3 regions of the Pseudomonas sp. P9_2 genome follow, and region 2 is predicted to be linked to each of the others. Evidence: riboswitches for the same ligand, from Rfam matches in the RefSeq annotation. Region 2 holds a riboswitch; each other region holds the start of a gene.

The links. A riboswitch is a leader RNA that binds a small molecule or an ion and turns the genes downstream of it on or off. The one in region 2 is predicted to bind cobalamin.
Positions count from the first base shown of each region.
Region 1: linked by a shared signal. The riboswitch ahead of cobW (cobalamin biosynthesis protein CobW) and the one ahead of cobO (cob(I)yrinic acid a,c-diamide adenosyltransferase) in region 2 are both predicted to bind cobalamin.
Region 3: linked by a shared signal. The riboswitch ahead of QMK52_RS16550 (ABC transporter substrate-binding protein) and the one ahead of cobO (cob(I)yrinic acid a,c-diamide adenosyltransferase) in region 2 are both predicted to bind cobalamin.

Region 1 is NZ_CP125376.1:4,453,713-4,463,343, reverse strand. It holds gene QMK52_RS19920 (NAD(+) kinase) at 1-706, opposite strand, end outside; gene QMK52_RS19915 (DUF1853 family protein) at 852-1,799, shown strand; gene QMK52_RS19910 (vWA domain-containing protein) at 1,929-2,531, opposite strand; gene QMK52_RS19905 (ATP-binding protein) at 2,585-3,583, opposite strand; gene cobN (cobaltochelatase subunit CobN) at 3,583-7,344, opposite strand; gene cobW (cobalamin biosynthesis protein CobW) at 7,347-8,408, opposite strand; cobalamin riboswitch at 8,500-8,700, opposite strand; gene QMK52_RS19890 (hypothetical protein) at 8,964-9,533, shown strand.
Region 2 is NZ_CP125376.1:3,413,914-3,423,544, forward strand. It holds gene hda (DnaA regulatory inactivator Hda) at 1-474, shown strand, start outside; gene QMK52_RS15305 (C40 family peptidase) at 684-1,313, shown strand; gene QMK52_RS15310 (C40 family peptidase) at 1,458-1,997, shown strand; gene QMK52_RS15315 (PQQ-dependent sugar dehydrogenase) at 2,066-3,379, opposite strand; cobalamin riboswitch at 3,479-3,725, shown strand; gene cobO (cob(I)yrinic acid a,c-diamide adenosyltransferase) at 3,804-4,415, shown strand; gene QMK52_RS15325 (cobyrinate a,c-diamide synthase) at 4,412-5,803, shown strand; gene bluB (5,6-dimethylbenzimidazole synthase) at 5,800-6,450, shown strand; gene cbiB (adenosylcobinamide-phosphate synthase CbiB) at 6,447-7,355, shown strand; gene cobD (threonine-phosphate decarboxylase CobD) at 7,348-8,337, shown strand; gene QMK52_RS15345 (cobyric acid synthase) at 8,334-9,631, shown strand, end outside.
Region 3 is NZ_CP125376.1:3,696,233-3,705,863, reverse strand. It holds gene QMK52_RS16585 (amino acid aminotransferase) at 1-62, shown strand, start outside; gene QMK52_RS16580 (hypothetical protein) at 164-373, shown strand; gene ptrR (putrescine utilization regulator PtrR) at 480-1,352, opposite strand; gene QMK52_RS16570 (aldehyde dehydrogenase family protein) at 1,456-2,850, shown strand; gene QMK52_RS16565 (protealysin inhibitor emfourin) at 2,868-3,173, opposite strand; gene QMK52_RS16560 (M4 family metallopeptidase) at 3,203-4,264, opposite strand; gene QMK52_RS16555 (DNA/RNA non-specific endonuclease) at 4,401-5,330, shown strand; cobalamin riboswitch at 5,353-5,547, shown strand; gene QMK52_RS16550 (ABC transporter substrate-binding protein) at 5,662-6,672, shown strand; gene QMK52_RS16545 (FecCD family ABC transporter permease) at 6,669-7,673, shown strand; gene QMK52_RS16540 (ABC transporter ATP-binding protein) at 7,670-8,434, shown strand; gene QMK52_RS16535 (GNAT family N-acetyltransferase) at 9,018-9,509, opposite strand; gene QMK52_RS16530 (alpha/beta hydrolase) at 9,499-9,631, opposite strand, start outside.

The DNA of each region.
Region 1 (9,631 bases), 1.0 Mb from region 2:
TGTCTTTGGACACCACGATTTTCAGCTCACTGTTGCCATCGACCACAATCGGTCGACTGGACAACATATGGGGGTACATCGGCACGATCACAATGGCATCAAGCTTGGGGTGCATGATCGGGCCACCGGCCGATAGCGCATACGCGGTGGAGCCGGTAGGCGTGGCGACAATCAGGCCGTCGGCCTTCTGGCTGCACACGAACTGGCCGTCGATATACAGCTCGAACTCGATCATCCGCGTGGATTTGCCCGGGTGCAGCACCACATCGTTGAGGGCGTCGCCCTGGCCGATCGCCTCGCCATGGCGGCGCACTTCGGCTTGCAGCAGGAAGCGGTTTTCCACCAGGTAATGGCCGTCGAGCACCTTGGCCACTTCGACTTCCAGCTCATCGGGGCGGATGTCGGTCAGAAACCCCAGGCTGCCGCGGTTGATCCCCAGCACCGGCACGTTATGCCGCGCCAGCGCCCGGGCGGCACCGAGCAGGCTGCCATCGCCGCCGACCACGATGACCATGTCGCAGACCTCGCCGAGCATCTTGCGCGACGAGGTCTGCAGGCCGTGGCCCGGGAGGATTTCGGCGATGGTGTCTTCGAGGATCACATGCAGGTGGCGCTCGAGCAGAAACTTCTTCAGCCGGCGGACGGTGTCCAACACCTGGGTACTGCCCAGGCGACCGATAATGCCGATATTGCGAAATTGCTCCATGGGGCTCCTGCGGGATTTGGGGTGCGGCAAAAAAGAACGATTATGGGCGAAAGGCCGCCTCAGGCAAAATCCTTTGTCGCCGCCGCGCCTTGATGACAATGGTTCTCAGGCACCTTCACCCGGCTGAAAAGGCTATGCTCGGACCATGACCGTGTTCCCTGACTTGCACAACTTGCCTCGCCAATTGCGCCACCCCGAGGTGCGCGACCTGGCGTGGGTGATCCTCGCCCCGCCCATGCTGGCGCAAACGCCGTGGCCGCAGCGCCACCCGCTGGCCGGCAGTGACTGGGTGCAGGCGCCACACCGGCTTGAGCATTGGCTGCGTGCGCTTGATCAGGACAGCAGCGCCCTGCAGCAGTGGCTCAGCCTCTCGCGCACACGGCGCCTGGGCCTCTATTACGAGCGCCTTTGGCAGTTTGCCGTGCAGCACGCGCCGGGTGTGGAATTGCTGGCCGCCAACCTGCCGATCCGCCGCGCCGGGCATACCCTGGGCGAACTGGACATGCTGTTGCGCGACCGCGATGGCGTGCACCATCTGGAACTGGCGATCAAACTCTATCTTGGCCCACAGGACGGCAATGGCCAGGACACCGCGCAATGGCTCGGCCCGGGCTGCCATGACCGGCTGGACCGCAAGCTGGCGCACCTGGCCGAACATCAACTGCCGATTTCTGCACGGGCCGAGAGCCGCGACGCCTTGGCGGCGCTGGATATCCAGGTGTTCGATGCGCATTTGTGGCTGGGCGGTTATCTGCTCTATCCCTGGCCTGGCACGGCGCAACCCCCAATCGGCGCCCACCCGCAGCATCTGCGTGGATGCTGGTTGCATCAGCGTGACTGGTCGGATTTTGTCAGCACCCGCCCGCCCGGCCACTGGCAACCCCTGCCCCGCCACGCCTGGTTGGCACCTGCGCATTACACGGCGGATCAAGTGTGGAGTGAAGCGCAGATGCAAAGCTGGCTGAAGGACCTGGATCCGATGGCACCGGCGCAGTTACTGGTGCGAATGGTGCACAGCGGTGAGGATTGGGAAGAAGCCGAGCGGCTGTTTCTGGTGGCGGATCTTTGGCCGAATGTGCCGGGGGCAGGCTGATAGATCCTCGGTGTATTCAAGGCAGCCATCGGGAGCAAGTCGAATCGTCGCACCGCCCCTCCCACAGGTAGTGCTGCGGCGCACTGAAAAATGTGGGAGGGCTTGCTCCCGATGGCGACTGCCCAGGCACTACAACGCATCAATATGCTGATAATCCAACTGCAACCCCATCGCCAACTCCTGAGCCCGCCCCAACCGGATCGGCCCGCGCTCAATGTCTACCAGTAACCCCGGGCACTCCAACGGCGGCAACCCATCAATGGCTTTGAGCCGACCATCAGTGATCACCAGCAATCGCTGTTGCTGCGCCGGGTAACGCTTGCGCCGCGCTTTGAGCCACTGCCCGGCCTCGCTCAAGGCGGCGAGCAGCGGCGTACCGCCACCGGCGCCTAACTGCTCCAGCCAACCCGTCAAGCCCTTCGCCGCCTTCAAACCTTGCACCTGCCACCTCGGCGATGCCCCGCTGGCCGTCAACAGCGCCATGCGCGCCCGTTGCCGATAAGCGTCGTCGAACAGCTGAGCCAACAAACCCTTGGCATCGGTCAACGCCCGATGGCGCCGGGTGGACGCCGAGGCATCGACGATTACCAACCACAGTTCCGGCGCCGAACGGCTACGCAGGTGGAACAGCAGGTCATCACGGCATTGTGGCCGTCCACCGAGCAACGTACCCGGCCAATTGATCCTGCCGTTCTGTGCGCTGCGCGCCGTGCCCTGCCTGCCGTTGTCCAGCCGCCCCGCCTGGGGCCGGGCATCCGCCCCCGCGTCAGGTCGGGGGCGAATGCCTAGGGCTTTTTTGGCCAGGCCGGCACATCGCGGCGGGCGCCCGTGGGCAAGGCCGGCGCAGGCATATCGCCCCATTGGCCCTGCCCGGGCGAGCTTTCAGACGGTTTTGATGACTGTCCTTGATTCGGCGGTGCGGCCGGGGGCGTTTGCTGCTGACGACGGTGGCGCAAGGCAAACTCGGCCACCGCTTCAATGTCTTGCTCGGCAATGGCTGACGCGCCTCGCCACGCCGCATGGGCCCGGGCGCCACGCAGCCAGACCAGGTCGGCGCGCATACCGTCCACGCCTGCGGCAAAGCAACGTTCGGTAATCTGTGCCAACGCGTGATCGTCCAGGTCGATGCTGTCGAGTCGCGCCCGCGCCTGCGTGCAGCGTTCGCGCAACTCGGCTTGCGGCGCGGCCCACTGCGCGCAGAAGGCCGCCGGATCACTGTCGAAATCCAGGCGACGACGAATGATCTGCCCACGTTCGGCGGGCAAGGTCTGCCCGCTCAGCGCCACATTGAAACCAAAGCGGTCGAGCAACTGCGGGCGCAACTCGCCCTCTTCCGGGTTCATGGTGCCGATCAGCACAAAGCGCGCCGAATGCCGATGGGAAATACCGTCGCGCTCGATCAGGTTGGTGCCGCTGGCGGCCACGTCCAACAGCAGGTCCACCAAATGGTCGGCCAGCAAGTTGACTTCATCCACATACAGCACGCCGCCGTCAGCCTTGGCCAACACGCCGGGGGAAAATTGTGCACGACCTTCACCCAGTGCGGCATCCAGGTCCAAGGTGCCGACCAGGCGTTCCTCGGTCGCGCCCAGGGGCAAAGTTACGAACTGGCCGCTGGCAAGGAGGTCCGCCAGCCCACGAGCCAGGGTCGACTTGGCCATGCCCCGCGGACCTTCGATCAGCACGCCGCCGATGCGGGGGTCGATGGCGGTCAGGCACAGCGCCAGTTTCAGGTCGTCAGCACCGACCACGGCGGACAGCGGAAAATGGGGAATCTCGGTCATCAGCTGTCTTCTTCTATATCCAGCAAGAGGTTTTCCAGTGCTTCGCGATAAGCCCCCGGCGCCTGCCACATGCCCCGCTGCTGGGCTTCGAGCATACGCTCGGTCATGTCGCGCAGGGCATCGGGGTTGTGCTGCTGCACAAACGCCCGGGTGTCAGGGTCCAGCAGGTAGGCATCGGCCAGCAGTGCATATTGATGATCGTCGATCAACGCGGTGGTGGCGTCGAAAGCGAACAGGTTGTCCACGGTCGCGGCCATTTCAAACGCGCCTTTGTAGCCATGGCGTTTCACGCCTTCGATCCACTTGGGGTTGGCAGCGCGGGCGCGGATCACCCGGTTCAGCTCTTCCTTCAAGGTGCGGATTCTGGGCAAGTCCGGCTGGCTATGGTCGCCATGATAACTGGCGGCCTTGTCACCGCTCAGGGTTTCCACGGCGGCGAGCATACCGCCCTGGAATTGGTAGTAATCATTGGAATCGAGCAAGTCGTGCTCGCGGTTGTCCTGGTTCTGCAACACCGCCTGCACTTGGCTCAGGCGCTGGGCAAACTGCTCGCGGGCGGCGGTGCCTTCATCGGAGCCCCCGTAGGCATAGCCGCCCCAGTTGAGGTAGACCTCGGCCAAGTCCTCGCGGCTCTGCCACAGGCGCCCGTCAACCGCGCCCTGCACGCCCGCGCCATAGGCACCCGGTTTGGCGCCGAAGATGCGCCAGCCGGCCTGCTTGGCCGCAGCCTCTGCATCCAGGCCCGACTCAACCAGCGCCTGGCGCTCGCTGCGCACCTTGGCGGCCAGCGGGTTCATGTCGTCCGGTTCATCCAGGGCCGCCACCGCCTGCACCGCTGCGTCGAACAGGCGGATCAGGTTGGCGAAGGCATCGCGGAAGAAGCCGGATACGCGCAGGGTCACGTCGACACGCGGGCGATCCAGCAGGCTGATCGGCAGGATTTCAAAATCGTCGACCCGCTGGCTGCCGGTGGCCCATACCGGGCGCACGCCCATCAGCGCCATGGCCTGGGCGATATCATCACCGCCGGTGCGCATGGTGGCTGTGCCCCAAACCGACAAGCCCAACTGACGCAAGTGGTCGCCATGGTCTTGCAGGTGACGTTCGAGAATCAGGTTGGCCGATTGGAAACCGATGCGCCAGGCCGTGGTGGTTGGCAGGTTGCGTACGTCCACGGTAAAGAAGTTACGCCCGGTCGGCAGCACATCCAGGCGCCCGCGACTGGGCGCACCGCTGGGCCCTGCCGGAACGAAGCGCCCGCTCAAGGCATCGAGCAGGCCGCGCATTTCCGCCGGGCCGCAGGCGTCCAGGCGCGGCGCCACCACAATGCGCAGGCTTTCGACGACCGACTTGACGTCCTCCCAGCCAGGCTCTTCCAACTGCTCGACAGGGCCTTCCAGCGCCTGCTCGATCAAGCGCGCCGCGTAGAGCTCCAGGCGTTCGCGGGTATCGCCAGCGGTGCGCCACAACTGCCCGTCAATCTTTTGCAGTACCAACGGGCGCCGCCCCGTCCATGGCTCGGCCAAGGCGCAATCGAGCGGATCGAAGCCCAGCTCGAAGGCCTTGGCCAGCACCCGCAGCAGGCTAGATTGCGGGCCACGGCCATCGCCACGGGGAATGCGCAGCAACGCCAGCAAGGTGTCGATGCGCAGGCGGCCCTCGGGGGATTCGCCAAAGATATGCAGGCCGTCGCGGATCTGCGACTCCTTCAAATCACACAGGTAGGTGTCCAGGCGCGGCAACCAGATGTCGGCGTCAGTCTCGCTGTCCAGCTCCAGCTCCTGGTCGATGCGGGTTTCGCGCACCAGTTTGAGAATGTCTTTTTGCAGCTCAAGCGCGCGGCGCGGGTCGAGCAATTGCGCCTCGTAATACTCGTCGGCCAACAACTCAAGGTTACGCAACGGGCCGTAGGTTTCGGCGCGGGTCAACGGCGGCATCAAGTGGTCGATGATCACCGCCTGGGTGCGCCGCTTGGCCTGGGCGCCCTCGCCCGGGTCGTTGACGATAAACGGGTAGATATTGGGCAGCGGCCCCAGCAATGCATCCGGCCAGCAGTTTTCCGACAGACCCACGCCCTTGCCCGGCAACCACTCCAGGTTACCGTGCTTGCCCACATGAATCACGCCGTGTGCGCCGTAGGTGTGACGCAGCCAGAAATAGAACGCCAGGTACCCATGGGGCGGCACCAGGTCCGGGTCGTGGTACACGGCGCTCGCGTCCACCTGGTAACCCCGGGCCGGCTGGATGCCGACGAAGGTCAGGCCCAGGCGCAGGCCGGCGATCATCATGCGGCCGTCGCGGAACATCGGATCGTTTTGTGGAGCGCCCCAACGTTCCAGCACGGCCTGGCGATTGGACTCGGGCAGTCGATCGAACAACGCCTGGTACTCGGCCAGGCCCAGGCTTTGATGGCACGGGCGCTGGTCAAGGCTGTCGAGGTCGTTAGTGACACCGCCGAGCAGCTCGTGGATCAGTGCGGTGCCGCTGTCCGCAAGCGCCGGCGCCACCGGATAGCCTTCAACCTGCAAGGCCCGCAGGATATTCAGCGCCGCTGCTGGCGTGTCCAGGCCCACACCGTTACCGATGCGACCGTCACGGGTCGGGTAGTTGGCGAGGATCAAGGCGATGCGTTTGTCGGCATTCGGCACCCGGGCCAAGTCAACCCAACGCCGCGCCAGTTCAGCGACAAAATCCATGCGCTCGGGCGCTGCGCGGTAGCACACCACGTCAGACTGGCTGCGCTCGCTGCGCCAGGCCAGGTCCTTGAAGCTGATCGGCCGGCTGATGATGCGCCCATCCAGCTCGGGCAAGGCAATATGCATGGCCAGATCGCGAGGGCCGAGCCCCTGCTCGCTGGCTTCCCAGCCGGGCTGGTTATCCTGGGCGCAGATCGCCTGGATCACCGGGACGTTGCGCCGAAACGGTCGCAGATGCGGCGCTTCGGGGCTGGATTGGGCAAAGCCTGTGGTGTTGAGGATCACCGCGACTTGCACGTCGTCCAACAGGTCCTCGACCACCGTGAGGCAACCGGGCTCTTTCAAACTGGCCACTGCGATGGGCAACGGGTTCAGGCCCGCTGCCTGCAAGCGCTGGCAGAACACATCGATAAATCCGGTATTGGCCGCCTGCAAGTGGGAGCGGTAGAACAACACCGCGGCCACGGGGAAGTCGGCGCGCCAATCCGCCTGCCAGTCATTGAGGCGGGCATTGGCTTTGTGCGGGTGATAGATCGCCGTACGCGGCAAGGTTTGTGGCTCGGCCCAGGCATAGTCGCGGCCCAGATGGGCGCTGGCCAGGCAGTGATAAAAGTCCAACGCATTGCCCAGGCCACCCTGGCGCAAAAAGTGCCACAGACGCTCGCGCTGTGCAGCAGCGACGGTGCTCAGGCCGCTGAGTTCCGGGTCTGGACGATCATCCCCCGGCACCAGGATCAACGTGACGCCACGCTCGGCCAGCTCTACCAGACGCTCGATGCCGTAGCGCCAATAACCAATGCCGCCATGCAAGGAAATCAGGATGACCTTGGCGTGACGCAACACCTCATCGACGTACAGGTCGACCGAGGCGTGGTTCTGCACCTGCATCGGGTTGGCCAGGCGCAGGCTGGGGTAATCCTCGGGCAACTGCTGGGCGGCTTCGGCCAGCAGCGCCAGGCTGGAGTCACCGCTGCACAGGATCACCAGCTCGGCGGGGGTTTGCCCAAGGTCGGCAATATTGTCGTCCGCGACGAAACCACCGGGTTGGGTCCTGAGCAGGTGCATGGTTAAACGCTGAGGGCAGCGCGCAATTGCGCTTCAAGGCCAGCGGCGTCCAGCTCCTGACCGATCAGCACCAGGCGCGTGATACGCGCTTCATCGGCCCCCCAGGCACGGTCGAAGTGCTTGTCAAAGCGCGTGCCCACGCCCTGGATCAGCAGGCGCATCGGCTTGTTCGGGATAGCAGCAAAGCCTTTGACGCGCAAAATGCCGTGTTGCACCACCAATTGGGTCAGTGCGTCCAGCAACAGTGCTTCGTCGGCTTGAGGCAAGTCGATGGAGATGGAGTCGAAAGCATCGTGATCGTGGTCGTCTTCGCCTTCATGGTGATGATCGTGATGACTGTGGCGAGCGTCGATATGCTCTTCGGAGCCGGCACCCAGGCCGATCAGCACGTCCAATGGCAGGCGACCGCTGCTGGCTTCGATGATCTTGACCGCCGGCGGCAGCTCTTCGGCCACTTCCCGGCGCACGCGGGCCAGGTCTTCGGTGCTGATCAGGTCGGCTTTGTTGAGGATCACCAGGTCGGCGCTGGCCAGTTGGTCGGCGAACAGCTCGTGCAACGGCGACTCGTGGTCCAGGTTCGGGTCCAGTTTGCGCTGGGCGTCGACTTGATCCGGGAACGCAGCGAAAGTGCCGGCGGCCACGGCCGGGCTGTCGACCACGGTGATTACCGCGTCAACCGTGCAGGCGCTACGGATTTCCGGCCACTGGAAGGCTTGCACCAGGGGTTTGGGCAAAGCCAGGCCAGAGGTTTCGATGAGAATATGGTCAAGGTCGCCACGACGGGCCACCAGCTCACGCATTACTGGGAAGAACTCTTCCTGAACCGTGCAGCACAGGCAGCCGTTGGCCAGTTCGTACACGCGGCCGTTGGCTTCTTCTTCGGTACACCCGATGGAGCATTGCTTGAGGATTTCGCCGTCAATGCCCAGCTCGCCAAACTCGTTGACGATCACGGCTATGCGACGGCCCTGGGCGTTATCGAGCATGTGGCGCAGCAACGTGGTCTTGCCCGAGCCGAGGAAGCCGGTAACGATGGTGACGGGGAGTTTGGCCAGTGTTTTCATCGGATGCCCTTTGGGGCGGGCATACGGGACGACAGGCCCTGCGGCACGCGCAGCAGCGGATTTCGTCACCGGATCACCCCGCCCGGTTGAATTGGAAAATCAGTGACGAGGCAGGTCTCCTGGCTTGGGGCGTGCAGGTCTTGTGACCAACGCTGACTGCGCCTTCCCGCCGTCTCGGCAGTGGCGTGGCAATCAACTGAACCCTTCACAGTTGCGGGGGCAGCCGCGGCTTGAACCGCGTTCCCTTCTTAGCTTCGGCCTGAGCCGAAGAACCTCGAGGGTGCAAGGCTACGCAGTGCAACGGAGCGGGTCAATGTCGCGCCGCCTAAAGCATAAACATACCCAGCCTGTGCCTTAACCAACTCAGTCTTTGTAAGGCTTGCGCCGATCCCGCAAAAGCGCCTGCAATATGATGTCATATTCAATACGGAACGGTCGCGCAGAACGACACCACGCAGCAGTGCTCATTTCATACAGACACTCCTGCCATTTCGCAATTAGCGAAGTGTTTTTGAAATGTGGCGAATTTTAATCCATTGGCTTCAGGAATGAATCATGCTGATATCGACTTCTAACGCGCCCACTCCCTTCGCTCTTTTTAACGATACAGGTGCAATCAATAACAAACCGCGAGTCAGTACTGACGCTGTTGAGCGTGCGCCGCAGAGTTCCCTGGCCAGCCCTCCGGCCGCACTGAACAATCATAGTAATCTGCCGCGATTCAAACGATCAGAGCCGCTTTTGAGCAGCCTTGTGGAACAGCCCACCAGCGCCCGCCCTAAGGTAGTCCATTACCAACAGGACGCTGTGATGAATAAGATAAAGCAGCACTTTCGTGAGTACGCCGCAGGCGAAAATGACCGTTTTGTAAACGTTAACGAATTGAAAGAAGCGGCAGGTCAGGTGCCAAGCACCAGAACTTTTTCCGCCGAGGCAACCTTGTATGCCAAGATACTCCTGCAAAACCCTCGGGCACTTCGTGAGCTAGATATCGGTATTGGTGACAATGGCAGGCCCGGCGCAGAAGATGGAAGATTCGATATTGCAAACATCAATCACATGCTAACAAAGCCCACTTTCATGGGGCAGCACCATACCGTTTTGCTGCGTTATAGACCCAACTAATTAATCTGGTCAAGTTACACAGTCGGCGATGTTTGACACTTGATCGCAAGGCTTCGACAGGCAAGGGGTGTTCGTCAAGACGCATCAATTTGACGTAC
Region 2 (9,631 bases):
TATTTGCCCCTGGCCGAGTTGATGGACCGCGGTGTCGGCATCTTCGACAACCTTGAGCAATACGAACTGGTGTGCCTGGACGACTTGCAGGCGGTGGCCGGCAAGGCGGATTGGGAAGAAGCGCTGTTTCACCTGTTCAACCGCCTGCGCGACAGCGGTCGTCGTTTGCTGATCGCCGCTTCCACATCGCCTCGTGAGCTGCCGGTGAAGCTGGCCGACCTCAAGTCGCGCCTGACCCTGGCGCTGATCTTCCAGATGCGCCCGTTGTCCGATGAGGACAAGTTGCGTGCCCTGCAGCTGCGTGCTTCCCGACGTGGCCTGCACCTGACCGACGAAGTCGGGCACTTTATCCTGACTCGTGGCACCCGCAGCATGAGCGCGCTGTTCGATTTGCTTGAGCAGCTTGACCAGGCCTCCTTGCAGGCGCAAAGAAAATTGACGATTCCTTTCCTCAAAGAAACACTGGGTTGGTAAGGCGTTGATTTGCCAGCAATCGGCAATTTACGGGCGCCAGAAAACCTGCGTTTGAGCCCAGCGGGCCACGCAAGTGCAGTGATAAATGGAATTACGGCTTAGATGGCATAGTCCAAACAATAAGTCACATAGATCACGATTGAATTTGCAAATCGATGTGATAGAGGGCATAGTCTCGGCTTCTTTACACATCAGCCACGGTCGTGCCCATGCTAAATCGCTTCGCACCCCTCGTGCCTCTCGCACTCGTTACCCTATTGTTTGGTTGCGCCTCCCACCCTCAACAGGTGGCAGAACAGCCCAAACCACAGGTTCAAAATCAGGCCAAGTTCGTTGCTGCACAGTCTGCTTCTGTTTATGAAGAAGAGATGGCAACCGAAAAAGAACTCGCCGAGTTTTCAGACAGCAAGCCTTACCAGCTGCCCCTTCTGGCCGACAGCATTCTTGAACGCGGCAAGTCCCTGATCGGTACTCGTTACCGTTTTGGCGGCACCTCTGAAGCCGGTTTCGATTGCAGCGGTTTCATCGGTTATCTGTTTCGTGAAGAAGCTGGCATGAACCTGCCTCGCTCCACCCGCGAAATGATCAACGTGGATGCACCGTTGGTCGCACGCAACAACCTCAAGCCGGGCGATCTGCTTTTCTTTAGTACCAGTGGCCGTGGTCGTGTCAGCCACGCCGGTATCTACCTGGGCGATAATCAGTTTATCCACTCCAGCAGCCGCCGCAGCGGTGGTGTTCGGGTCGATAACCTGGGCGACAGCTACTGGAGCAAAACCTTCATCGAAGCCAAGCGCGCACTCGCCATGGCCCCGACTACGGTTACCGCTAGTAAGTAAAGTTAAAGTGATACTTGAAGTTTGACGTGTAAGCGCTAGAATCCCTGGACATTGTTGTTATCCGTTCGCGCGAGCTTTGCTTGCGCGTTCTGGTTTTCAACGTTCGGCAGCGAAAGCCGCATCCAGACCAGGATTGTTCTGCACATGTCGACCTCGGCCCGCCTGATGCTCATTGTTTGCGCCGCGCTGCTCAGCGCCTGCGCCAGCCGCCCACCGCCGCCCGCGCCTGTAGCGGTCAAGCCCAAGCCGGTATTCAACTACGCCACCCAGAATTTTTCGCCGGCTGCCGAAGACGTGCTCTTCCGTGCGTTGGGCCTGGTCGGCACGCCTTATCGCTGGGGCGGCAACACACCGGATTCGGGGTTTGATTGCAGTGGCCTGATCGGCTTTGTGTTCCGCGACGCCGCCGGCATTTCCCTGCCGCGCACCACCCGCGAACTGATCGTGATGCGTGGCCAGGACGTCAGCGAGCAGAACCTGCAAACCGGTGACTTGCTGTTCTTCGCCACAGGCGGTGGTTCACGGGTCAGCCATGCGGGAATCTATGTCGGGGAAGGGCGCTTTGTGCATGCGCCGCAAACCGGCGGTACGGTTAAGCTCGACACGCTATCCAAAGCGTATTGGCAGAATGCCTACCTGAGTGCGAAACGGGTTTTACCGGGGAATCTGGCACGCAACCCTTGAGTCGTACATAGATCCAAATGTGGGAGGGGGCTTGCTCCCACATTATTTTGTGGTGTGTTTGAGGTGAGTTATTTGGCTGCCGACACCTGCCACACCTTATTGCCCACATCATCAGCCACCAGCAAATCCCCTTGCTGGTCGATCACCACGCCCACCGGCCGGCCCATGGCTTTCTCGTCGCTGTTGAGAAACCCCGTCAGCACATCCACCGGCTGTCCTTTCGGCTGGCCTCCTTCAAACGGCACAAAAATCACCTTGTAACCACTGTGCGGCTTGCGATTCCACGAACCATGCTGGCCGATAAACGCGCCGTTGCTGAATTGCGCAGGCAACTTGCTGCCCTCGGCGAAGGTCAGCCCCAGTGAAGCGGTGTGCGGGCCTACCGCGTAGTCTGGCGTGATGGCTTTGGCAACCAAATCCAGGTTTTGCGGCGTGACGCGCACATCCACATGCTGGCCGTAATAGCTGAAGGGCCAGCCATAGAAGCCGCCATCCTTGACTGAGGTGATGTAGTCCGGCACCAGGTCGCTGCCGATTTCATCGCGCTCGTTCACCGCAGTCCACAGTTTGCCGCTCTGTGGCTCCCAGGCCATGCCGTTGGGGTTGCGCAGGCCGGAGGCGAAAATGCGGTGTTGGCCGGTGGCGCGATCAACTTCCCAGATGGCCGCGCGGCCTTGTTCGGCGTCCAGGCCATTTTCACCGACGTTGCTGTTGGAGCCGACGCTCACATACAACTTGCTGCCATCCTTGCTGGCCACCACATTTTTCGTCCAGTGGTGGTTCAAGGGGCCACCTGGCAACTCCACGACTGTTGTGCCTGGGGATGTGATTGCGGTTTCACCTGGCTGATAAGGAAAACGCAGCAACTTGTCCGAGTCCGCCACGTACAGGTCGTTGCCCACCAGTGTCATGCCAAACGGCGAATTCAGATTTTGCAGAAATACCGTACGCGTTTCGGCCACGCCGTCATGATCGGCATCGCGCAACAACGTAATGCGGTTCGGGCTCGGCACACCGGCACCGGCGCGGCCCATGACTTTTTCCATCACCCAACCCCGCACGCCTTTGGTGTCGTCTGGCTTGGGTGGCGCATTGGTCTCGGCCACCAACACGTCGCCGTTGGGCAGTACGTAGAGCCAGCGTGGATGCTCCAGGCCCTCGGCGAATGCGGCCACTTGGGTGCCGGCGGCAGCCGTTGGCTTGGCGCCTTCAGGCCAACCGATCGCCGGGGCGATGTTGACGGTGGGAATCAGCGTCTTGTTCGGCTCCGGCAGTTTGGGCGAGGGCCCGGTGCCATCGGAGACTTGCAAGGTGGAGCTTTCGCCGCAGGCGGCGAGGCTGCCGGTGAGCATGATCAGTAAGGCCAGTCGGGTTTTAGGCATGGTTTTCTCCTTGATACCTGTAAGGGTAGAGAAGCACGCTGTACGGATGGTTCAAGTACAAGGCCAGCTTTAATTGACGCTCCACCCCCAACCCACTAACCTTCGCGGCTTGTTCCAGGTGCTCTGTGGCGTGCGCGTCGACAGGGTGAAACAGGGAAGCCGGTGAGCGAGCGCACTTGTACACAGTGCTGCCGCGATTCCGGCGCTGCCCCCGCAACGGTAAATGAGTCAAGACGGTGCTGTTTGCCACTGTATCGCCCGCGATATGGGAAGGCGCGCCCTCGGCTGCTTCGACAAGACGCGCCACTCATGAGTCCGGAGACCGGCCTTGAACATTCAACAGCATCACGGTGGGCGATGCTTGGCTGTCTGTTTTTTCTTTTTCCTGCCCGCCGTTTTTGTCCAGCCCCAACGGAGAGCTGCCATGACCGATTCCCCCGACCGCGACGAACGCCACCTGGCGCGCATGTTGCGCAAAAAAGCCGTGATCGACGAGCGCATCGCCAATTCGCCGAATGAGTGCGGCTTGTTGCTGGTATTGACCGGCAACGGCAAAGGCAAGAGCAGTTCGGCCTTCGGCATGTTGGCCCGCGCCATGGGCCACGGCATGCAGTGCGGTGTGGTGCAGTTCATCAAGGGCCGCAACAGCACAGGCGAAGAGCTGTTCTTCCGGCGCTTCCCCGAGCAAGTTCGCTTCCACGTCATGGGCGAAGGCTTCACCTGGGAAACCCAGGATCGTCAACGCGATATCGCCGCCGCCGAAGCAGCCTGGGCGGTGTCGCGGGCAATGCTCAATGACCCTTCCATTGGCCTGGTGGTGCTGGATGAACTGAACATCGCTCTCAAGCACGGCTACCTCGACCTGGACCAGGTGCTAAGCGACCTGCAAGCCCGCCCGCCGATGCAGCATGTGGTGGTCACTGGCCGTGGTGCCAAGCCTGAATTGATCGAAATGGGCGACACCGTCACCGAAATGGGCATGCTCAAGCACGCGTTCCAGGCCGGTATCAAGGCACAGAAGGGCGTTGAACTTTGAATCAGCCCCGCCAATGCCCAGCCGTCTTGATCGCCGCTCCGGCGTCCGGCCAAGGCAAAACCACGGTCACCGCTGCGCTGGCCCGTTTGCATCGCAACCTGGGGCGCAAGGTGCGCGTGTTCAAATGCGGGCCGGACTTTCTCGACCCGATGATCCACGAGCGTGCCAGCGGTGCGCCGGTGTATCAATTGGACATGTGGATGGTGGGCGAGCAGGAAAGTCGTCGTCTGCTGTGGGAAGCGGCCGGGGAGGCCGACTTGATCCTGATCGAAGGCGTGATGGGGCTGTTCGACGGCACCCCCTCCAGCGCCGACCTGGCGCGGCACTTCGGCGTGCCAGTGCTGGGGGTGATCGACGGGACTGCCATGGCCCAGACCTTTGGTGCCCTGGCCCTGGGCCTGGCGCGCTATCAGCCCGACCTGCCGTTCGCCGGCGTGCTGGCCAACCGTGTCGGCACCTTGCGCCATGCCCAGTTGCTCGAAGGCAGCCTCACCGAGGGCTTGCGTTGGTACGGCGCGTTATCCCGCGAGACCGGTATCGAACTGCCGAGCCGCCACCTGGGCCTGGTGCAAGCCAGCGAACTCAATGACCTCGATGTACGCCTGGATGCTGCTGCCCAGGCATTGGGCAGTAGCTGCGAAGTGGCCCTGCCGCCGCCCGTGACCTTTGCCGCGCCCGAAGTGATCAAGGCTGAACCGTTACTTGCCGGTGTGCGTATCGCCGTCGCCCGTGACGAAGCCTTTGCCTTTACCTATGGCGCCAGCCTGGATTTGCTGCGGGCCATGGGCGCAGAGCTGACATTCTTCTCACCTATTCATGATCGCCAACTGCCGCAGGCAGACAGCCTTTACCTGCCAGGCGGATATCCGGAACTGCACCACCAGGCGCTGTCGGCAAACACCTCGATGCTGGAGGCCATCCGTGCTCATCACGCCGCCGGCAAGCCACTGCTCGCCGAATGTGGCGGCATGCTCTATCTGCTCGATTCGCTGACGGATGTAGAGGGCGACAGAGCCGAACTGGTTGGCGTGCTGCCAGGCGATGCGGTGATGCAAAAGAAACTCGCGGCCCTGGCCCTGCAAAGTGTCGAATTGCCGGAAGGCACGTTGCGCGGGCACACCTACCACCACTCCTTGACCAGCACCGCATTGGCGCCGATCGCCCGTGGCCTGAGCCCTAACGGCGGGCGCGGGGCTGAAGCGGTTTACCGACAAGGGCGGCTGACCGCTTCCTACGTGCACTTTTATTTTCCGTCGAATCCTGGCGCGGTGGCCGCGTTGTTCGCGCCAGACCTTGAGACCGCTATCGCAGGCAAGTCAGCTCCCACAGTTGACCGAGTTGAAACCCAATCCAATGTGGGAGGGGGCTTGCCCCCGATGAGGCCATGACTGACAACGCCTTCCCCGAGGCCGACCGCCAGGCCGTTTACCGCGCCATCGCCGAACGCCGCGACATGCGCCACTTCACCGCCGGCAGCGTTGCTCCGGAACTGTTGCACCGCTTGCTCCAGGCCGCGCACCAGGCACCCAGTGTAGGTCTGATGCAGCCATGGCGTTTTATCCGTATCAGCGACCGCCGGTTGCGCAGCCAGATCCAGCAGTTGGTGGAAGAAGAGCGCGTGCGCACCGCGCAGGCCCTGGGCGAGCGCTCCGATGACTTCATGAAGCTCAAGGTCGAAGGCATCAACGACTGCGCCGAGGTACTGGTGGCTGCACTGATGGATGATCGCGAGCGCCACATCTTCGGGCGCCGCACCTTGCCGGAAATGGACATGGCGTCTCTATCTTGCGCAATCCAGAACCTGTGGCTGGCGGCGCGCGTGGAAGGCCTGGGCATGGGCTGGGTGTCGCTGTTCGAACCCCAGGCGTTGGCCGAACTGCTGGGTCTGCCACCCGGCGCGAAACCCCTGGCCGTACTGTGCCTGGGGCCGGTGGCTGAGTTCTACCCGGCACCGATGTTGCAGCTCGAAGGCTGGACCGAGCCGCGGCCGCTGAGTGACATGCTGTATGAAAACACGTGGGGAGTGAGTCAATGAGTGTGGCCTTGCTGTGTGTCGCTGCGGTGGCGCTGGATGCGCTGCTGGGTGAGCCCAGGCGCTGGCATCCGCTGGTGGCGTTCGGCAACTTCGCCGGGCGCATCGAGCAGCGTTTCAATAGCGGTGGGCGTGGCTGGCGCAGCCATGGCGTGACCGCGTGGTTTATCGCAGTGGTGCCTCTGACCTTGCTGGCCACCGCGTTATCGTGGGCGCCTTATATCGGCTGGCTCCTGGAAATCCTGGCGTTGTACTGCGCCTTGGGCATGCGCAGCCTGGGCGAGCATGTGACGCCGGTGGCCCAGGCCCTGCGCAGCGATGATCTGGATGAGGCACGCAAACGCGTGAGTTACCTGGTCAGCCGCCAGACCAGCGAACTGGACCGCACCGAAGTTGCGCGCGCCGCAACCGAGTCGGTGCTGGAGAACGGCAGCGATGCGGTATTCGCCGCGTTGTTCTGGTTTGTGGTGGCAGGCGTGCCAGGCGTGGTGCTTTATCGCCTGAGCAACACCCTCGACGCCATGTGGGGCTATCGCAACGAGCGCTTTGAGCGTTTTGGCTGGGCGGCTGCAAAGATCGACGATGTGCTCAACTACATTCCTGCGCGACTGGTGGCCTTGACCTACGCGCTATTGGGCAAAACCCGCCTGGCCCTCAAATGCTGGCGCACCCAGGGCCCGACGTGGGACAGCCCTAACGCCGGTCCGGTGATGGCTGCCGGTGCCGGTGCGTTGGGCGTCGAACTCGGTGGCGCAGCGATTTATCACGGCGAGGTGCATCAGCGCCCGCAGTTGGGCGAAGGCCCGCCGGCCGATGCCGCCTCCATTGATCGTGGCTGGCAACTGGTGCAGCGCGGCGTATGGTTGTGGCTGCTGGTCTTGTGCGTAGGGGCGCAAATCTATGCTTGAACACGGTGGCCGGCTGCGAAAGGCCGCGATTGAATACGGGATTGCCGAAGCGGATTGGCTTGATCTGTCCAGTGGCCTGGCGCCCTGGCCGTGGCCGATTCCCGAGATCCCGCTGCGTGCCTGGGCCCGCTTGCCGGAAACCGATGATGGCCTGGAGAAGGCCGCCTGCGAGTATTACGGCGCCGCCCAGTTGTTGCCGGTGCCGGGCTCCCAGGCCGCGATCCAGTTGCTGCCGCGTCTGCGCCGCTCCGGCAAGGTCGGCGTGCTTTCGCCTTGCTATGCCGAGCACGCCGAAGCCTGGCGCCGCGCCGGTTATGTGGTGCGTGAAGTGCAGGAGCAGGAGGTCGACTTCTTTCTCGACAGCCTCGACGTGCTGGTGGTGGTCAACCCCAACAACCCCACGGGCCTGAGCCTGCCCCCGCAACGCTTGCTGGACTGGCACGCGCGGCTGGTCCAGCGCGGGGGCTGGCTGGTGGTGGACGAAGCGTTCATGGACGTGACCCCCGATTCAAGCCTGGCGAGCCATGCCGATCAGGTCGGTTTGATCGTACTGCGTTCGTTCGGCAAGTTTTTCGGCCTGGCCGGTGTACGCCTGGGCTTTGTGCTGGCCGAACGCAAGTTGCTCAAGTTGCTGGCCGAACAGGTCGGGCCCTGGGCAGTCAGCGGGCCGACGCGGGTATTGGGCCAAGCGTGCCTGCGCGATACGGATGGGCACACCCGCCAGCGCAATCGATGCATCGAAGCGGGCCAGCGCTTGTTCGAACTGCTTGAGCGCAGAGGCTTTCAACCCCACGGCGGCTGCGCATTGTTCCAGTGGCTGATCACGCCTCATGCCGAGCGCCTGCACGAATTCATGGCCCAGCGCGGCATCCTGCTGCGCCTGTTTGTGCACGACAGCAGCGTGCGTTTCGGCTTGCCCGACACCGAAGCCGACTGGTTGCGGCTGGACGAGGCTTTGGCCGCTTACAAGGAAGCCACATGAGTACGCTGATGGTGCAGGGCACTACCTCCGACGCCGGCAAGAGTACCCTGGTGACCGCGTTGTGCCGTTGGCTGGTGCGCCAGGGTGTCGCGGTGGCGCCGTTCAAGCCGCAGAACATGGCGCTCAACAGCGCGGTGACGGCCGAAGGCGGCGAGATCGGCCGCGCCCAGGCGGTGCAGGCCCAGGCCGCCAACCTGGCACCCCACACCGATATGAACCCGGTGCTGCTCAAGCCCAACAGCGACACCGGCTCGCAAGTGATCATCCACGGTCGCGCCGTGACCAGCATGAATGCCGTGGCCTATCACGACTACAAAGCCATTGCGATGCAGGCGGTGTTGGCTTCCCACGCACGTTTGAGCCAAGCCTACCCGGTGGTGATGGTCGAAGGTGCGGGCTCCCCGGCCGAGATCAACCTGCGCGCCAATGACATCGCCAACATGGGCTTCGCCGAAGCGGCGGATTGCCCGGTGCTGTTGATCGCCGATATCAATCGCGGCGGCGTGTTTGCCCATCTGGTCGGTACCCTGGAATTGCTGTCGCCCAGCGAGCAGGCACGGGTCAAGGGCTTCATCATCAACCGTTTTCGCGGTGATATCGCGCTGTTGCAGCCTGGCCTGGATTGGCTGGAGGCGCGCACCGGCAAGCCGGTTGTCGGCGTGTTGCCCTATGTGATGGACCTGCACCTGGAGGCGGAAGACGGCATCGACCAGCGCCAGATCGACAAGGCCGCCCACGTGCTCAAGGTGGTGGTGCCGGTGTTGCCGCGGATCAGCAATCACACTGACTTTGACCCGCTGCGCCTGCATCCTCAGGTGGATTTGCAGTTTGTCGGGCCGGGCCAGGCGATGCCTGCGGCTGACCTGGTCATCCTGCCTGGCTCCAAAAGCGTACGCAGCGATCTGGCCTTCTTGCGCGCCAATGGCTGGGATGCGGCCGTGGCGCGGCATCTGCGTTATGGCGGCAAGGTGCTGGGGATTTGCGGCGGTTTGCAGATGCTGGGTGAGCAGGTGCATGACCCGCTTGGGCTGGAGGGGGTGGCCGGGTCCAGTGCCGGCCTCGGGCTGCTGGCGTTTACTACAACGCTGGAGGAGCAGAAACAGCTGCGCAATGTGCGCGGACGCTTGGTGCTCGAAGATGCTGAAGTGAGTGGGTATGAGATTCACGCGGGTGTGACATCAGGCGATGCCCTGCTCAGCGCTGCGGTGCTGCTGGACGATGGTCGCAGCGATGGCGCGCTGAGTGCTGACGGGCAGATTCTCGGCACCTACCTGCACGGGCTGTTCGAAACACC
Region 3 (9,631 bases), 280 kb from region 2:
TGGCGGCGCTGAACCAGTCGAACATTGGTGCGGTGACCAAGGCGATTGTCGAGGTGCTGTAAGCCGGCAAGCGTTAGACGAAGGGGGAAGCCATTGGCTTCCCCCTTTTTATTGGCGAACACACTAGACTGAACGCCGACTGCCTCCTTGCTGCGAGAACCCTATGAGAAACGATGACCTGGACCTGCGCGCCGACCGCGACGAATTGCACGACTACGCCCCACGCGCACCGCAAGCCAAGCGCCAGAAAAGTTTGGTGCTGCAAGTGGCGTTAGGTGTATTTCTTGGAGGGTTGGCTTTATGGCTGGTGCAACTGGGTGCAACGGCGATCATGGCCAAACTGGCGATGGGCACCCTGCAATTTGGCGGCTGATGTAAGACACCTGTGGGAGCTGGCTTGCCTGCGATAGCGGTGTGTCATTCAATGAATCTTTAACTGAACCGCCGCTATCGCAGGCAAGCCAGCTCCCACATTTGATCTACGGTGCTGGTAGATTGCGTTCTTCCAGCAGTTTTACAAAGCTGTTCAAACTCTGCGATACCGTGCCCCGCCGCCAGATCAGCCAGGTATTCAAGATACGGAATGTGTCGGGCAGCGGCCACACGCTCACCGCCGCACACCCCGGCATACTCTCCAGCATACTGCGCGGCATCAGCGCCAGCCCGGCCCCGGCGCTGACACAGGCCAACATGCCATGGTACGACTCGATCTCGAAGATCTTGCCCGGCACCGCGCCATCCTGTGAAAACCAGCGTTCAAAGTGATGCCGGTACGAGCAGTTCGAGCGAAACGTATAAATGTTCTCGCCATTCACATCCTGCCCCCGGCTGATCGGCGCGTGATGCAGCGGCGCGATCACCACCATCTCCTCCTCAAACACCGCCACACCCTCCAGCGTGGAGTGCAGCACCGGGCCATCGACAAAGGCCGCCGTCAGCCGGCCCGACAGTACGCCTTCGATCATGGTGCCCGAGGGGCCCGTACTCAGGTCCAACTCCACCTTGGTGTATTGCTGGTTATACGCCGCTAGTAACGCCGGGATACGCACCGCCGCCGTGCTCTCCAGCGAGCCCAGGGCAAACGCACCTTGGGGCTCCTCCCCCGCCACCGTGGCGCGGGCTTCTTGCACCAGGTCGAGAATGCGCCGCGTATAGCCGAGGAAATTCCACCCGGCGGGGGACAAACGCAAGCGACTCTTCTCACGGATGAATAACTCCACGCCCAAATCCTGCTCCAGTTGCTTGATGCGCGTGGTGAGGTTCGACGGCACCCGATGAATCAACTGCGCGGCGGCGCTGATGCTGCCTTGTTCGGCAACGGCCTTGAAGATTTCCAGCTGCACCAGATCCAAGTCATTCTCCATTCATGAACGTATTGCTTAATATTATTCAGTTTCCAGAAAAGATACAGCCCCGTACGCTGGCCATCATTCACTCTTTCAGCCGGACGGTGCCATGAACAACGCTATTTCCCACCAGACCCACGCCTTGTCGATCAACCCCGCCAACGGTGAAACCGTTGCCAGCTACCCCTATGAAAGCGCAGCACAACTGGATGCCGCCCTCACCCGCGCGACCGATGCCTTCCGTACCTGGCGCCACACCCCGGTGAACCAGCGTGCCGACTATCTGCTAGCCCTGGCTGCCGCCCTGCGTGAGCAAGCTGAAGACATGGCGCAGATGATCACCCTGGAAATGGGCAAGCCTATCGCCCAGGCCCGCGCCGAGATTGAAAAATGCGCCCAGCTCAGCGAGTGGTACGCCGCCCACGGCCCGGCCATGCTCGCCCCGGAACCTACCTTGGTGGACAACGGCAGCGCCCGGATCGAATACCGCCCACTGGGCCCGATTCTCGCGGTGATGCCGTGGAACTTCCCGGTGTGGCAAGTGCTGCGCGGCGCCGTGCCGACCCTGCTCGCCGGCAACACCTATGTACTCAAACATGCGCCCAACGTAATGGGCAGCGCCTACCTGATCCAGCAAGCGCTGCGCAAAGCCGGTTTTGCCGAAGGCGTGTTTGAAGTGATCAACGTGACCCAGGACGGCGTGTCCACCGCCATCGCCGACCCGCGCATCGCCGCCGTGACGCTCACCGGCAGCGTGCGCGCCGGTATCGCCATCGGCTCACAGGCCGGGGCCGCGTTGAAAAAATGCGTGCTGGAACTGGGCGGCTCCGACCCGTTTATCGTGCTCAACGACGCCGACCTCGACGCCGCCGTACAAGCTGCCGTCATCGGCCGCTTCCAGAACAGCGGCCAGGTCTGCGCCGCCGCCAAGCGCTTGATCATCGAAGCGGGCGTGGTTGAAGCCTTCACTGCCAAATTCCTGGAAGCCAGCCGCGCCCTGGTGATGGGCGAACCCACCTCGACCGCCACCTATATCGGCCCCATGGCGCGTTTTGATCTGCGTGACGAACTGCACGGCCAGGTCCAGGCGACCCTGGAAGAAGGCGCCAGGCTGCTGTTGGGTGGCCATAAAGTCGCGGGCGCGAGCAATTACTACGAACCGACCGTCCTGGCCGACGTCACCGACCAAATGACGTCGTTCAAACAGGAACTGTTCGGCCCCGTGGCGTCGATCATCACCGCCCGCGACGCCGAGCACGCCGTGGCCCTGGCCAACGACAGCGAGTTCGGCCTGACGGCCAGCATCTTCACGGCCGACGCGGCAAAGGCGCGAGCGATTGCCGACCAGCTGGAAACCGGCGGGGTCTTCGTCAACGCGTTCAGCGTGTCGGACCCTCGGGTGGCGTTTGGCGGCGTGAAAAAAAGCGGGTTCGGCCGCGAGCTGTCGCACTTCGGTGTACGCGAGTTCTGCAATGCCCAGACGGTGTGGCTGGATCGTAAGTAGCCTGCCAGCCTTGGCGCTCAACAATTAATATGTCGTCGCACGCACTGCACCAAACCATCCAGGGCCTGGGGTTTTACCGGCGCGAGCACACAGACCGTGTGCTCGCGCGCTCCCTCCGTCACTGTCAGGGTGTAATGCACCTGGCCGGGGTTGCCTGGTTCAGGGCGAGTGCTTTGCGGCAACCGAAAGAAACCCGAGTCTTCGATCAGTTGCCGCAGCTCCTGCTGGTCCTGCTCGGGCAACGCGTCCAGTTCGACGCTGCGCGGTTTGGCCAACCCTGGAAAAAACGCCGCCCCGCCGCTTTCCTTGATTGAAATTCGCATGGCTGTTCCTCGCCGCACAGGCGGCTTCGTCAAACGTTAATGCCCACCGCTTTCCAGCCTGCCTTGACCGCCTTCTGCTCATCCTTGTTTACGCCATAAAGCTGACCGGCAATATCATGGGTGATACGCGCAAAACGCAAAAAGCCGGAATTGGGCCGCAGCCGCGAATCGCGCAGTGCGTCATACCAGATCCGCCCTGCACGCTCCCAGGCGAACCCGCCAATCTTGGTGGCCACCTGATAGAACGCGTGGTTGGGAATGCCGGAATTGATATGCACGCCACCATTGTCCTCGTAGGTTTGCACAAAATCATCCATATGCCCCGGCTGCGGGTCTTTGCCCAGCAGCTTGTCATCAAAGGCGGTGCCCGGGGCTTTCATCGAACGCAGAGCGGTGCCTTTGATCTTTTTGGTAAACAGCCCCTTGCCGATCAACCAGTCGGCGTCCTCGGCCGTTTGCTTCAGCGCGTACTGCTTGATCAACGAACCGAATACATCCGACAGCGACTCGTTCAGCGCGCCGGACTGGTTGAAGTACATCAGCTTGGCCTCATCCTCGGTCACGCCATGGGCCAACTCATGGCCAATGACGTCGAGCGCCACGGTGAAGCGGTTGAACAACTGCTGGTCGCCATCGCCGAACACCATCTGGGTCGAATTCCAGAACGCGTTGTTGTAGTCCTGGCCGAAGTGCACCGTGGCGTCCAGCGCCATGCCCGCATCGTCGATGGAGTTGCGGTCGAATACCTGGTCAAAAAAATCGAAGGTGGCGCCCAGGCCGTCATAGGCTTCGTCTACTGCGGCATCGCCACTGGCGGGCTGCCCTTCGCCGCGAATCAGCTTGCCAGGCAGGCTGTCGGTGTTTTCGGCGCTGTAGATCGAGCGCTGTTTCTCGGCGCCCACGGCCAGCGCCATGCGGGCCGGGCCCTTGGCGGGTACCGCGACCATACGCAACGAGCGGAACGTGCTGTCCTTGGCGCGCGTGCGTAATGCGACCTCCCGCTGGGCTTTATCCCCGTGGCGGGCGATCTGGTCGAGCATGTACGGTGGGATCAGGCAGAAAATCGGGTTGCGCGGTTGGCGAACACACATGAGCTGGCTCCTTTTTGGCGTGTGATGAACGTCCGGGTAACGGTTTTCAGGATAGCCCTGTGTTCGCCACCTGGGCCAAATTGTCATGAGTTTGTGTTTCAGTGGTGTTTATCCGAGGCCCATAAGGAACATGCCCATGCCCGCCCGCACAGCCAAAATCGACCTTTCCCACCGCCCAAGGCTCGCCGACCTGCGCCCATTGGTCGCAGCCAGCCCCAGCCTGCTGGAAGCCAGAACCGCGACGCCGCGTGTCACAGCGGCCAAGGACTTCAAAAACCGCGCGGGCTATGCCGACGATTTCCTCAGCGACTTCGTGGTGCCATGGCCCACGGTTGGCGAGCCGCTGGCAAGCGACGTGCAACCCAAGCGTCTGGACTACACGCATTTCTCCATCACCATGTCGCGCTCCCGGCGATTGGCGCTCTACGTGGGGGTCAATATCGACGGCGCCAAGCATGTGGACATCACGCGCAGCAACGACGCCTGGGCCTACGATGGCCGCCTGCCTCTGGACGCCCAAGCAGGTGAAGACCTCTATGCCGGCAATGGCCTGGACCGCGGCCACCTGGTACGGCGCCAGGACCCCAACTGGGGCGACGAGGCGAACACCGCCAACTTCGACACCTTTCACTTCACCAACTGCTCGCCCCAGATGAGCGGCTTCAACCAGAAGACCTGGCTGGAACTCGAAGACTACATTCTCGACAACACCCAGCGCTGGAAAGCCCGCGCCACGGTATTTACCGGGCCAGTGTTCGCCGATGACGACCGACTTTACCGTGGCGTAAAAATCCCCAGGGCGTTCTGGAAAGTAGTGGCCTACCTCAGCGACGATGGCAAACCGTCCGCCAGCGCCTACATGATTGACCAAAGCCGCGAGCTGGGCCAACTCGACCTGGTATTCGGCCCGCTTCGCACCTACCAGCGCAGTGTGATTGCGATCGAACAACTGACCGGCATCCGCTTCGCCAACCTGGCCGACTACGACGGGTTCAGCAACGAAGAGCGCGCCACAGGCACCCGGATCGAAGCGCTGATCCGCGGGCCGCAAGATATTCGACTCTGATTCGCGCCTACAGGGTGTGATCGCTTACCATATCGCCGCCGGTTCCCGTATGGGACTAACAGGGAATTCGAAACGCCGCACGCGACGTGAACCGAAACTGCCCCCGCAACTGTAGATGCCGAGCCTGCTCCCCACTGCCACTGGACCGCGTCCGGGAAGGCGGGAGCAAGGCGACGACGCATCAGTCAGGAGACCTGCCGGCCCAGCTAATTCACTAACCGGCGGGGTGTCCGGGAAGGACATCCTGGCCCTGCCCATCAGCAGCGTCCATGGGCGTATTTCCGAGCCGTACCTCCCCTGCTGCACCTACGGTTCACAAGGAGATCGCCTCATGCTGCCACGCGTTACCGCCCTGATCGCAGGCTTGGGTATGTGTGCCCTGGCGCAAGCCGCGCCCACTCAGTACCCGTTGACCGTGCAAAACTGCGGCAGCACCCTGACCTTCCAGCACGCCCCCGCCCGCAGCGTGACCATCGGCCAGGCTGCCACCGAGATGCTCTACGCCCTGGGCGTGGGCGACAAGGTGGTCGGCACTTCGCTGTGGTTCAACAACGTGGCGGCGCAGTACAAGGCCCAGGACGACCGCATCGAGCGCCTGGCCAACAACGAGCCAAGCTTCGAAGCCGTACTCGCCAAGCGCCCGCAACTGGTGGCCGCCGAGCTGGAATGGGTGGTGGGCCCCCAAGGCGTGGTCGGCACCCGTGAGCAGTTTCATGAACTGAAGATCCCCACCTACCTGTTGCCGTCCGACTGCGAAGGCAAGGACAACCTGGTGGGCGCCGATGGCACCCGGTTGGAGCCCTTTCGCATCGAGACGATCTACCAGAGCCTCCAGCAACTGGCACAGATATTCGACGTACAGGATCGCGGCCAACAACTGGCCGACGAACTCAAGGCGCGCCTGGCCAAATCCGTCGCTACGGCGCAGGGCAAAGGCTTGAAGCAGGCCAGCGCACTGGTGTGGTTCTCCAGCGCCGAAATGGCCAGCGACCCTTACGTAGCCGGCCATAAGGGCGTGCCGCAATTCATGCTGCAAACCCTAGGCCTGCGTAACGTCGTGCAGTCCGATGAAGAGTGGCCCGCCGTGGGCTGGGAAACCATCGCCAAGGCCAACCCCACCTTCCTGGTGATCGCTCGCATGGACCGCCGCCGCTACCCGGCCGACGACCATGAAAAGAAACTCGCCTTCCTGCGCAGCGACCCCGTGACCCGCAACATGGACGCGGTCAAGAACAACCGTATCATCATCCTCGACGCCCTGGCGTTGCAGGCGAGCCTGCGCACCTTCGAAGGCCTTGAACAACTGGCCGCCGCCATCGACGGCTACGACCTGGGCCAATGATGCGCAGCCTACTCGCCCTGGCGTTGCTGCTGCTCGCCCTGCTCGCTGGCGTCGCCATCGGTGAAACCGCCATCGAACCGCAGGTGGTGCTGCAGGTGCTCGCCAATAAACTCTGGGGCGCGGGCTTCGTGCTGGACCCCATCGACGAAGGCGTGGTGTGGAACTATCGGCTCACCCGGGCCCTGGTGGCCGCAGCCTGCGGCGCAGGGTTGGCAACGTGCGGCGTGATCCTGCAATCGCTGCTGCGTAACCCGCTGGCCGATCCGTACCTGCTGGGCATCAGCGCCGGCGCGTCAACCGGCGCGGTACTCGTTGCCTTGATTGGCGTGGGCGGTGGCCTGGTGTCGTTATCGGCCGGCGCGTTTGTGGGGGCGATGGCGGCGTTTGCGCTGGTGACGCTGCTGGCGCGGGCCAGCGGTTCGTCCAGCGGTACCGGGCAGATCATCCTCGCAGGCATCGCCGGCTCGCAGTTGTTCAATGCTTTGACCGCGTTCCTGATCACCAAGTCGGCCAGCTCCGAACAGGCCCGCGGCATTATGTTCTGGCTGCTGGGCAACCTCAGCGGCGTGCGCTGGCCGTCGGTGTGGTTGGCGGTGCCGGTGGCGGTCGTGGGGCTCGCGGTGTGCCTGTGGCACCGGCGCGCACTGGATGCGTTTACCTTCGGCAGCGACTCGGCGGCCTCCCTCGGCATCCCCGTACGCCGCGTGCAATTTGTGCTGGTGGCCTGCGCTGCGCTGGTGACGGCGGTGATGGTGTCCATCGTCGGCTCCATCGGGTTTGTCGGCTTGGTGATTCCCCATGCGGTGCGCCTGTTGCTTGGCACCGGGCATTCGCGCTTGTTGCCGGCCAGCGCCTTGGGTGGCGCGCTGTTTTTGATCGCTGCGGACGTGCTGTCGCGCACCCTGATCAAGGGCCAGGTGATTCCGGTAGGTGTGGTGACCGCATTGGTGGGCGCGCCGGTGTTTGCGCTGATCCTGATTGGCCGGAGGAATGCGCGATGAGCGTGCTCAGTTGCAGCGGCCTGGGCTTCAAAGTGCGTGAGGCGCAGTTGCTGCGCGACATTGACCTGGACGTGCAGTTGGGTGAAACCCTCGGGATCGTCGGGCCCAATGGTTCAGGCAAATCCACCCTGCTCAAATTGCTGGCTGGATTACGTGTGCCGGCCAGCGGCGATGTTCGCCTGGGTGGCAAGCCGCTCGGTGAGTTGTCGCGCCGCACCATCGCGCAACAGCTGGCGGTGGTGGAGCAACAGGCCGACACCGACGACGCCATCCGCGTGTTCGACGCCGTGGCCCTGGGCCGCACGCCGTGGCTGTCTGCGTTGAGCCCGTGGTCGCGTGAAGACGATGCCATCGTGCACCAGGCCCTGCACGACGTAGATGCTACCCACCTGAGCCAACGCGCCTGGCGCAGCCTCTCTGGCGGCGAACGCCAGCGCGTACACATCGCCCGCGCCCTGGCGCAACGGCCGCAGATTTTGTTGCTGGACGAGCCGACCAATCACCTTGATATCCAGCATCAACTGGCGATCCTCAAAGGCGTGCAAGGCTTGCCGGTGACGACCTTGATTGCCCTGCATGATCTGAATCAGGCGCTGACCTGTGATCGCCTGGCCGTACTGGATCGCGGAGAACTGGTGGCGCTGGGCGCACCGCTGGAGGTGCTGACGCCACAGCGCTTGCAGGAGACATTCGGGGTGCAGGGGCATTACCTGACGGACCCGTTCGACGGTGCGCAGATCCTGCGCCTGCGCTCCAACTGAAACCGTGGGTTGTAACAGCGGACGGTAACCACGATGCGAAGCGAGTCGCTCTTGATCTGCTTTTGATCTTAGGCGCCCCGTTAAACCACGCTGGCCGGAATTCGACAGGGATTTGGGGGGTAAACCGGCAGGGATGCCGGTTTAGCCGCCCCGCGCCATGGATGGCGCGTGGCGGCGGCCCCCCAAATCCCTGTCGGATTACGGGCACACCGAGCCTAAGCGAGGTGCCGAGTGGTGGGGCAAGAGCGTTTTGCTTACTTTTGCGCTTTTCAAAAGTGAGCCGCCGTCAGGGCGGAACCCTAAGTGGCCGTTACCTAAATAACGGATATGTACGCGGTCAAATCCAACATCCCGGTCGGCTGTCAGGCCGTCTTCGCAGGCAAGCCAGCTCCCACATTTGGATCGCGCTGCGTCAGTTAGAACAGCGCCGGCTATCCGGTCGTCACGGGAGCAAGCTCCCTCGCCACAGGTCCAGCGTCGCACCAAAGTTGTGTAGATACCTATGCCCCGATGAGGGAGTGTCAGCAAATACATCGGTGACTGGCCCACTGCCATCGGGGGCAAGCCCCCTCCCACATTGGTTCTACAGAAGTCGGTGCATATGGGTTGTCTGCCATATCGGGTCGGCCTCGACATCCACCACTTCGAACCCCTGCCGCCGCCAGAAATCAATCGCGCCGGGCAGAAACGGATGGGTGTGCAAGTACATCACCTCCACGCCATCCGCCCGCGCCAGCGCCTCCAGCGAGCGGTACAACCGGCCCGCCAGGCCCAGGCGGCGCACTGCCGGGAGCACATACAGGCGCACCACTTCCACCGTCTTGCGCCCCTGGTAGTTCAACTGTGGGAAGCGGCCGTCGTAGGGCCGATAAGCCACTGCGGCAACGATTCGACCTTCGGCACGGGCAATCAAAAACCGCCCGCCGCCCTCAAGGTAGATGGCTTCAAACTGCGCCAGATCCTGGGGTACTCCGGTGGCACTGAGCGTTGGAAACAGTTCATCCCGCGCCTGCAAAGCGAAACTCAGCACCTGGGGAATGTCAGCGGCCTGCACCGCCTCGATACTAACGCTCATCGCCAAGGATCCGAGCCGTTATCCACTGGCGAGCGTAAGCCAACACGCGATCGGCCATCGCCACCGGAAAATGAATAAACCCATGGGCCGCTTCCGGCAGTAGATGGGCCTCAACCGCCGCC